Regions from separate parts of the Ramlibacter sp. GCM10027632 genome, predicted to be linked through region 2. Evidence: predicted binding sites of a transcription regulator. Region 2 holds the regulator's gene; the other holds the start of a gene.
The links. The regulator FNR, encoded in region 2, switches genes on or off when oxygen is low (the NO sensors DNR and NnrR bind a similar motif). The targets are predictions, from matches to a motif close to TTGATNNNNATCAA.
Positions count from the first base shown of each region.

Region 1 (4,405 bases), on a different contig from region 2:
CGCCAACGGCACCCTGCCCCGCTACCGCGTGCAGGAGTGGCTGACCTTCATCAGCACCGAGCTGCACAAGGGCTTCGGGCCGCTGTTCAACGCCGCGGTGCCCGAAGAGGCCAAGGGCGTGTTCCGCGACAAGCTGATCAACCGCCTGCTGTGGGTCGACAGCGAGCTCGCCGGCAAGCAGTACCTCATGGGCGACACCTTCAGCGTCGCCGATGCCTACCTCTACACCGTGAGCCGCTGGGCCGCCGTGATGAAGATCGACCTGTCGGGCATGACGAACCTGATCGCCTTCCAGGAGCGCATGCGGGCCCGCCCCGCAGTCCAGGAAGCCCTGGCCGCCGAAGGCCTGAAGTAACCCCCCCGACCGGATGACGACCCTTTTCGACCCCGCCCGCGCGGGTGACCTCGCGCTGCGCAATCGCATCGTGATGGCGCCCCTGACCCGCAACCGCGCCCCCGGCGCCGTGCCCACGCCGCTGATGGCGACCTACTACGCCCAGCGCGCCAGCGCCGGCCTGATCATTTCCGAGGCAACGCCCGTCAGCCACCAGGGCCAGGGCTATGCCGACGTGCCCGGCTTGTACACGCCGGAACAGGTCGCCGCCTGGAAGCCGGTGACGGACGCCGTCCACGCCCGCGGCGGCCGCATGGTGGTGCAGCTGTGGCACGTGGGCCGCGTCTCCCACACCTCGCTGCAGCCCGGCGGCGCCGCGCCGGTCGCGCCCTCGGCCCTCACCGCCCGGACCAAGACCTACCTGATCGAGAACGGCCAGGGCCGCTTCGAGGACACCTCCGCGCCGCGCGCGCTCGAGGCGGCCGAGCTGCCCGGCATCGTCGACGACTACCGCCACGCCGCGCAGGCCGCCGTCACCGGCGCCGGCTTCGACGGGGTGGAGGTGCATGCCGCCAACGGCTACCTGCTGGACCAGTTCCTCAAGACCGGCAGCAACCAGCGCACCGACGCCTTCGGTGGCTGCGTCGAGAACCGCGCCCGCTTCCCGCTGGAGGTGGTGCGCGCGATCGTGGCCGAGGTCGGCGGCGGCCGCACCGGCATCCGGCTGTCGCCGGTGACGCCGGCCAACGACGTGGTCGACGCCGACCCCCAGCCGTTGTTCGAGTACCTGGTGCGCCAGCTCGCGCCGCTGGGCCTGGCCTATGTGCACGTGATCGAGGGCGCCACCGGCGGCCCGCGCGAGGTCGAGGGGCGCCCCTTCGACTACGAGGCGCTGCGCCGCGCCTACCGCGAGGCCGGCGGCACCGGCGCCTGGATGGTGAACAACGGCTATGACGCCGCCCTCGCCGACCGCGCCCTCGCACGGGGCGCCGACCTGGTGGCCTTCGGCCGGCCCTTCATCGCCAACCCCGACCTGGTGGAGCGGCTGCAGCGCGGCGCGCCGTGGAACGAGGGAGACCGCAGCACCTTCTACGGCGGCGGCGAGAAGGGCTACACCGACTACCCGACGCTCGCCGGGTAAGCCGCCTGCGCAGGCTCAGCGCCCCAGCCCGGCGAGCAGCTCGGGCTGGACGATCTCGATCCAGTAGCCGTCCGGGTCCTTGATGAAGGCCACGTCACGCAGCTTGCCCTGCTCGGGGCGCTTGACGTAGGCCACACCCTGCTCGTCGAACCACGCCACTGCCGCCGCGAGGTCCGGCACCGAGAAGCAGATGTGGCCAAAGCCCTGGGGCTGGGCGTTGCCGTCGTGGTACTTGAAGCCGGGGTCGGACTCGGTGCCCCAGTTGTGCGTGAGCTCCAGCAGCCCGCGCTGGCGGAAGGTCCACACGGTGCGCTCGCCGACCTCCTCGGGGATGGCCTCGCCGTCGTCGACGCGGGCCAGGAAGTACAGGCTGAACTTCATCTCGGGGAAGTCGAGCTTGCGCAGCAGGCGCATGCCCATCACGCCGGTGTAGAAGGCCAGCGAGACCGCCGGGTCCTTCACGCGCAGCATGGAATGGTTCAGCGTGAAGCCGCGGCTGGCCGCGGGGCGCGCGGCGCTCACGCCGGGCTGTTGTTCAGTGTCGAAGGCCATGGAAGCAGGTCGCGAAAAAAGGCGCGCAGTCTACCTGCGCGGGCCCTTCCCGGTCAGTCCGGGGTCTTGACCAGGATGCGGGCGAACAGGCGCTCGTAGCCCGGCTGCGGCCCGCCCGCGGCCAGCGGGTCGGTGTGGCCGCGGAAGGCGGCGTCGAGCTCGGCGACCACCTCACGCGGCAGCTCGCGTTCGGCCACCGGCAGCAGCTGCACCTCCTCCACCCGCATGTGGTCCAGGTAGAAGCGCAGGTAGGTCTGCGCCGCCTGCTCGAAGGCCTCGCGCCGCGGCTCGCCGAGCAGCTCCCAGGCGAGCAGCAGGTGCTGCAGCTCGCGCACGCGGCCCTCGCCCTGCAGGTGGTCGGTCTCGAGACGGCGGATCACCGGCATCAGCTCGGGCAGGTGCCGCACGATCTTCGGGAACAGCAGGTCCGACTCCTTCGGGTGGTGCCGGCGCTCGGGAAACTCGTCGATGTAGAACAGCATCGCGCGCAGCCGGTCGAAGAAGTCCTCGGGCGCATCGCCCGGGCCGCGCTCGATCAGCCGCGCCATCGCCCGCAGCACCGCCGACACCGCGGCGTGCTCGTCGCGAATGATCTGGAAGGCGGTCTGTGCGGGAGGCATGGCGCGCAGCTTCCCACGCGCGCTGCGAACCTTCGTTGACCCAGGTCAACGCCCTGCGGGCCTGGAGGCCGCGAGCGCGCACGGCGCGCCCCGGCAGGCCGTGCGTGCGGCCGGTTCGTTCACGGCGTCTCGCGCCAGCGGCGCAGCGTCAGCGCGTTGGCCATCACGCTCACGCTGGACAGCGCCATCGCCGCGCCCGCCACCACCGGGCTCAGGAAGCCCAGCGCCGCCAGCGGGATGCCGGCCACGTTGTAGGCGAAGGCCCAGAACAGGTTCTGGCGGATCTTGCGCACCGTGCGGCCCGAGATGTCGAGCGCGCCCGCCACCAGGCGCACGTCACCGCGCATCAGCGTGATGCCGGCGGCGTGCATGGCCACGTCGGTGCCGGTGGCCATGGCCAGGCCCACGTCGGCGGCGGCCAGCGCGGGCGCGTCGTTCACGCCGTCGCCCACCATCGCCACCACATGCCGCTCCTCGTGCCCGCCCCCGCGCAGCGCCGCGACGCGGGCGGCCTTGTCGCCGGGCAGCACCTCGGCCATCACCTCGTCCGCGGCGAGGCCGAGGCGGCGGCCCATCGCGAGCGCCGCGGCGCGGTTGTCGCCGGAGATCATCACCAGCCGCAGCCCGCGCGCGCGCAGCGCCGCCAGCGCCTCCTTCGCCTCCGGCTTGGGCTCGTCGGCAAAGGCCATGAGGGCGCGCGGCGCCAGGCCGGCGGTGGTGCGCTCCAGCATCACCGACACCGTGGCGCCGTCCTGCTGCAGGCCCTGCAGCGCTGCGTCCAGCGCGGACAGGTCCACGCCCAGCTCCTGCATCCAGCGCACGCTGCCGATGAGGAAGCTGCGCACGCCGACCTCGCCCTCGGTGCCGCGGCCGGCCACCGCGCGCACGCCCGCGGGCGCCGGCACGGCCAGGCCGCGCTCGCGCGCCGCGGCCACCACGGCACGCGCCAGCGGGTGCTCGCTGCCCCCCTGCAGGCTGGCCGCGGCGGTGAGCGCCTCGGCCTCGTCGCAGCCCGGCGCGGGCACGAAGGCCACCAGGCGCGGGCGGCCCACGGTCAGCGTGCCGGTCTTGTCGAAGGCCACGGTGTCGACGCGGTGCGCCAGCTCCAGCGCCTGCGCGTCCTTGATCAGGATGCCGTGGCGCGCGGCCACGCCGGTGCCGGCCATGATCGCCGCCGGCGTGGCCAGTCCCAGGGCGCAGGGGCAGGCGATCACCATCACCGCCACCGCATGGATCAGGGCGGCCTCCAGGCCGCCACCGGCCAGCAGCCAGCCGCCCAGCGTGAGGAAGGCGACCCCGATCACCACCGGCACGAACACCGCCGAGACCTGGTCCACCAGCCGCTGGATCGGGGCCTTGGCGGCCTGAGCGTCCTCCACCAGCCGGATGATCTTGGCCAGCACCGTCTCCTGGCCCACCGCGTCGGCGCGCATCACGAAGCGGCCCTCGGCGTTGATGCTGCCGCCGGTCACGCGCGCGCCGGCGGCCTTGGCCACGGGCAGGGGCTCGCCGGTGAGCATGGACTCGTCCACATGGGTCTCCCCCTCCTCGATCGCGCCGTCGGCCGGCACGCGCTCGCCGGGGCGCACCACCAGTCGGTCGCCGGCCAGCACCTCGGCCAGCGGCAGGTCGGCCTCGCTGCCGTCACGCTGGACCACGTGCGCCACCTCGGGCCGCAGCGCCTGCAGCGCGCGGATCGCGGCGGTGGTCTGGCGCTTGGCGCGCGCCTCCAGCCACTTGCCCAGGAGCACCAGGGCC
Region 1 covers NZ_JBHTGW010000006.1:108,273-112,677, reverse strand. Annotated here, with positions in the region: gene gstA (glutathione transferase GstA) at 1-355, shown strand, start outside; gene ACFQZY_RS10950 (alkene reductase) at 369-1,475, shown strand; gene gloA (lactoylglutathione lyase) at 1,491-2,027, opposite strand; gene ACFQZY_RS10940 (hemerythrin domain-containing protein) at 2,081-2,647, opposite strand; gene ACFQZY_RS10935 (heavy metal translocating P-type ATPase) at 2,767-4,405, opposite strand, start outside.
Region 1: ACFQZY_RS10940 (hemerythrin domain-containing protein) is a predicted target of FNR. The motif match lies at 2,683-2,696, and genes of this name have one in related genera.

Region 2 (4,405 bases):
ACGTAGACATAGCCCTCCTTCTCGAAGGCGGCCAGCGCCGAGGCCAGCATGCCGACCTTGCTGGCGCCCGAGGGCAGGTCGATGGCGATGATGCGCCGCTGCGGCTTGAAGCGCTCCGGCAGGTGCGCGTAGGCATAGAGCGCGATGCGGTCGGGCCGCAGCTGCGCCACCTGCGACAGCGTGCGCGCGAACGACTCCGAGGTCTGCTTCGGCAGGCCGTAGATCAGGTCCACGTTGACCGACTCGAAGCCGATGCGGCGCGCCTCGTCCACCAGCGCGAAGACCTGCTCCACGGGCTGGATGCGGTGCACCGCCTTCTGCACGTCGGGGTCGAAGTCCTGCACGCCGAAGCTGACGCGGTTGAAGCCCAGGTCGGCCAGCGCCTGCAGGCGGGTGGCGTCCACCGTGCGCGGGTCGACCTCGATCGAATACTCGCCGCCGGGCACCAGCGCGAAGTTGGCGCGCAGCATGGCCATGAGCTGGCCCAGCTCGGCGTCGCTGAGGAAGGTGGGCGTGCCGCCGCCCAGGTGCAGTTGGCTCACCGACTGCCCGCGCCCGAGTTCGGCGACATGCAGGGCCACCTCGCGCGCCAGGTACTCGAGGTACTCCGCGCCGCGCTCATGGTGCTTGGTGATGATCTTGTTGCAGGCGCAGTAGTAGCACAGGGACGCGCAGAACGGGATGTGCACGTAGATCGACAGCGGCAGGGACGAGGGCTGCTGCCCGCGCTGGCGCAGGGCCTGCGCGTAATCGCCGGCGGTGAACGCCTCGACGAACCGGTCGGCCGTGGGGTAGGAGGTGTAGCGCGGCCCGTTGATGTCGAAGCGCTGCAACAGCTCGGGCGAGATGGTGTTCATGGCGTCCTGCGGATTCCTCAGCGGGTGACGAGCACCGGCACCGGCGATTGCGCGACGACCTTCGCGGCCACGCTGCCCAGCACTACGCGGGCGATGCCGGTGCGGCCGTGCGAGCCGATGACGATGAGGTCGGCCTGGGTGTCGCGGGCGGTCTCGAGCAGGCCCTCGATGACCGAGACATCCTCGACGAGGCGGGTGACCAGGGGCACCGGGGCGCCGCCCTCGGCCGACATGCGGGCCACGCGGGCATGGGCCTCGGCGCCGTGCACGCGCGCAGCCTCCATGTAGGCGTTGAAGCCCATGGGGTTGGCCTCGCCGATGCCCAGGTAGGGATAAGGGTCGACCACGTAGAGCGCGGTCAGCGTCGCCCCATGGGTGCGGGCGAGGGAAATGGCCAGCGTGGCGGCGTGGTCCGAGGCGGCCGAGCCGTCGGTGGCCAGGAGGATGCGCTTGAACATGGTGTGACCTCTCAGGGGAAGTGACGTGTTGGCGGATGATGCGACGGGATGCTCCCGCCGTGGTTGATTCGGGTCAATTGACAGGTCGCTTGCAGGCCACAGAATCGGCTCCATCTGACCGTATCGCCCCGACTGAAAGGCCCGACGACCATGACCACCTTCCAAGCCGAGATGACGCCCCGCTTCCAGCAGCTGCTCGAGCGGCGCGAGGCCGAGCTGCGCGCGTTGCTGGCCGAGGAATCGGCCCGCGACCAGGCCGAGGCGCAGGCGCGCGAGCCGGGCGAAGCGGTGACCGACTTCAAGGACCTGGCCGACGCCGAGACCAGCACCGCGGTGCACGAGATGCAGCACACGCACGCGGTGCAGGAACTCGAGGCGGTGCAGGCGGCGCTGCTGCGGCTGGCGCGCGGCCAGTACGGCCAGTGCCTGGCGTGCGGCGAGCCCATCGAGCTGCGCCGGCTGGAGGCGCTGCCGACGGCGCTGCGTTGCATCCGCTGCCAGTCGCTGGCCGAGACCGCCTGAGCCAAGCTCAGTGCACCCGGCTGTCGAAGGCCCGTCCCAGGGCCTCGAGGTCGAGGATGCGGATGTGGCGCTTGTCCACCTCCAGCAGGCGCTGCTGCTGGAAGGCCGAGAACGTGCGGCTCACCGTCTCCAGCTTCATGCCCAGGTAGCTGCCGATCTCGGCGCGCGACATGCGCAGGTGGAACTCGCTGGCCGAGTAACCGCGCGCCTTCAGGCGCTGCGAGAGGTTCAGCAGGAAGGCCGCCAGGCGCTCCTCGGCGTTCATGCTCCCGAGCAGCATCATCAGGCTGTGCTCACGCACGATCTCGCGGCTCATGAGGCGGGCCATCAGCATCTGGATGTCGGCGCTGCCGCTGGCCAGCTCGCTCAGGTGGGTGTAGGGGATGGCGCAGACCTCGGCATCCTCCAGCGCGGTGGCGGCGCTGGCGTGGCGGCCGTGGGCGACGCCGTCCAGGCCCATCAGCTCCCCGGCCATGTGGAAGCCGGAGACCTGCTCGCGGCCGTCCACCAGCATCAGGCTGGACTTGAAGGTGCCGCTGCGCACCGCGTAGATGAACTGGAACTTGTCCCCCCCGCGATAGAGCTCCTCGCCGGTGCGCACGCGGCGGCGGCCGAAGCGCAGGCCGTCCAGGCGCTGCAGGTCCGCGCCGCTGAGGCCGCAGGGCAGGCACAGGTCCTTCAGGTGGCAGTTGGAGCACAGGGTCTTGAGCGGCGCGGCGCCGCAGCCGGCGCCCTCCGAAGACTCCGTCACGGAGCGGCGCGGCACGACGCGGACGGGAGCGATGGCGTGTTCGTGGTTCATGCGGGGGTCTCTCTCGTGGGGTGTTCAGTGATGGACGCGGCTGCCGGCATCGGCGATCGCGTCGGGCAGCTGCTCGAAGTCGCTGCTCTTGTCCAGGAAGCTCGCGGCGCCCTCGCCGAGGTAGCGCTTGCGGTAGGCGGGCGCGGCGTTGTTGCTGAAGACGACGAAGGCGATGCCCGGGGCCGCCTCGCGCACCGCCTTGAGCACCTGCAGGCCCGTGCCGCCCTCGAGCTGGACATCGAGCACGACCACCTCCGGCCGGCTGGCCAGGATGCCCTCGATGCAGCCTTGCGGCGTGGCCGCCTCGCCGACGACCTCCATGTCGTGCTCGCCGAGCAGGTTGGCCACGCGCGAGCGGATCGGGCCGGAGTCGTCGGCCAGGAAGACGCGGGGATGGGAGCTGGGTGCCATGGACGTGACTGTGCCGCGTCCGCCGGCTCTTGCCCATCAGTAAGAGCTGAATTGCTGGCTAGGAATCGTCTGGAACGCGGCCTAGGACTCGTCCTAGGCCGCCAGGGCGGCGCTCAGATCTCGGTGGCGTCCGCCAGCCCGTGCTTGATGGCGTAGCGCACCAGGTCGCTGGGGTTGCCCAGGCCCAGCTTGTGCATCAGGTTGGATTTGTGGGTGCTCACTGTCTTGACCGACAGGCTCATGCGCTCGGCGATCGCGGTGACCGAGGCGCCGGCCACGAGCTGCTGGAACACCTCGAACTCGCGGGCCGACAGCGCCTCGTGGGGCGCCGCCTCGCGGCCCGGCATGGCCCCCAGGGCCAGCTGCTGGGCCACCTCGGCGGTGACGTAGGCGCCGCCGTCGGCGATCTTGCGCAGCGCCTGCTCCAGCTCGGCGGGCGCGCTTTCCTTGGTCAGGTAGCCGCTGGCGCCGGACTTGATGGCCCGCACCGCGTACTGGGTCTCGTGGTGCATGGACAGCACCAGGATGCGCACGCGCGGCCGCTCGGCCTTCACCAGCTTGATCAGCTCCATGCCGCTGCGCCCGGGCATGGACAGGTCCAGCACCAGCAGGTCGAACTCGGCCTCGCGCACCCGCTGCAGCACCTGGGCGCCGTCGGCGGCCTCGCCCACCACCTGGAAATCGGGCACGCGCGCGAGGATGCCCTTGAGGCCCTCGCGCACGATGGCGTGGTCATCGGCCAGGACGACGCGGATCATGTGCCGGCCCCCTGCCCCGCCGGCGCCGGGATGCGCGCCGCGACCCGCGTGCCCTCGCCCGGGGTGGACTCGATGGACATCGTGCCCTCCAGCAGCTGGGCCCGCTCGCGCAGGCCGATCAGTCCCAGCGACTGCGGCTTGCGGCCGGCGCCGGTGTCGAAGCCGACGCCGTCGTCGCGCACCTCGATCACGATCTGCCGGCCAGCGCGCGCCACGCGCACCCACACGGTCCGCGCCCGGGCATGCTTGGCGACGTTGGCCAGAGACTCCTGCACGATGCGGAAGACGGCCGTGGCGTAGGGCTCCTCCAGTTCGAGGGACTCGTCGAGGTCCAGCTCGCAGTGCACGCCATGGCGCTGCGTGAAGCTCTGGGCCAGCCACTCGATGGCGGGCACCAGGCCCAGGTCGTCCAGCACCAGCGGGCGCAGGTCGGCGGCGATGCGGCGGGTGGCGGCGACGCTGGCGTCCAGCATCTGCAGCATGCCGCTGACCTTGGCCGCCGCAGCCTCGGGGTCGCGGGCCAGGTGGTCGCGCAGCCAGATGGCGTCCATCTTGAGCGCGGTCAGGGACTGCGCGAGCTCGTCGTGCAGCTCGCGC
Region 2 covers NZ_JBHTGW010000002.1:430,947-435,351, reverse strand. Annotated here, with positions in the region: gene hemN (oxygen-independent coproporphyrinogen III oxidase) at 1-857, opposite strand, end outside; gene ACFQZY_RS05505 (universal stress protein) at 875-1,315, opposite strand; gene ACFQZY_RS05500 (TraR/DksA family transcriptional regulator) at 1,466-1,837, shown strand; gene fnr (fumarate/nitrate reduction transcriptional regulator Fnr) at 1,845-2,639, opposite strand; gene ACFQZY_RS05490 (response regulator transcription factor) at 2,664-3,050, opposite strand; gene ACFQZY_RS05485 (response regulator) at 3,164-3,808, opposite strand; gene ACFQZY_RS05480 (PAS domain-containing sensor histidine kinase) at 3,805-4,405, opposite strand, start outside.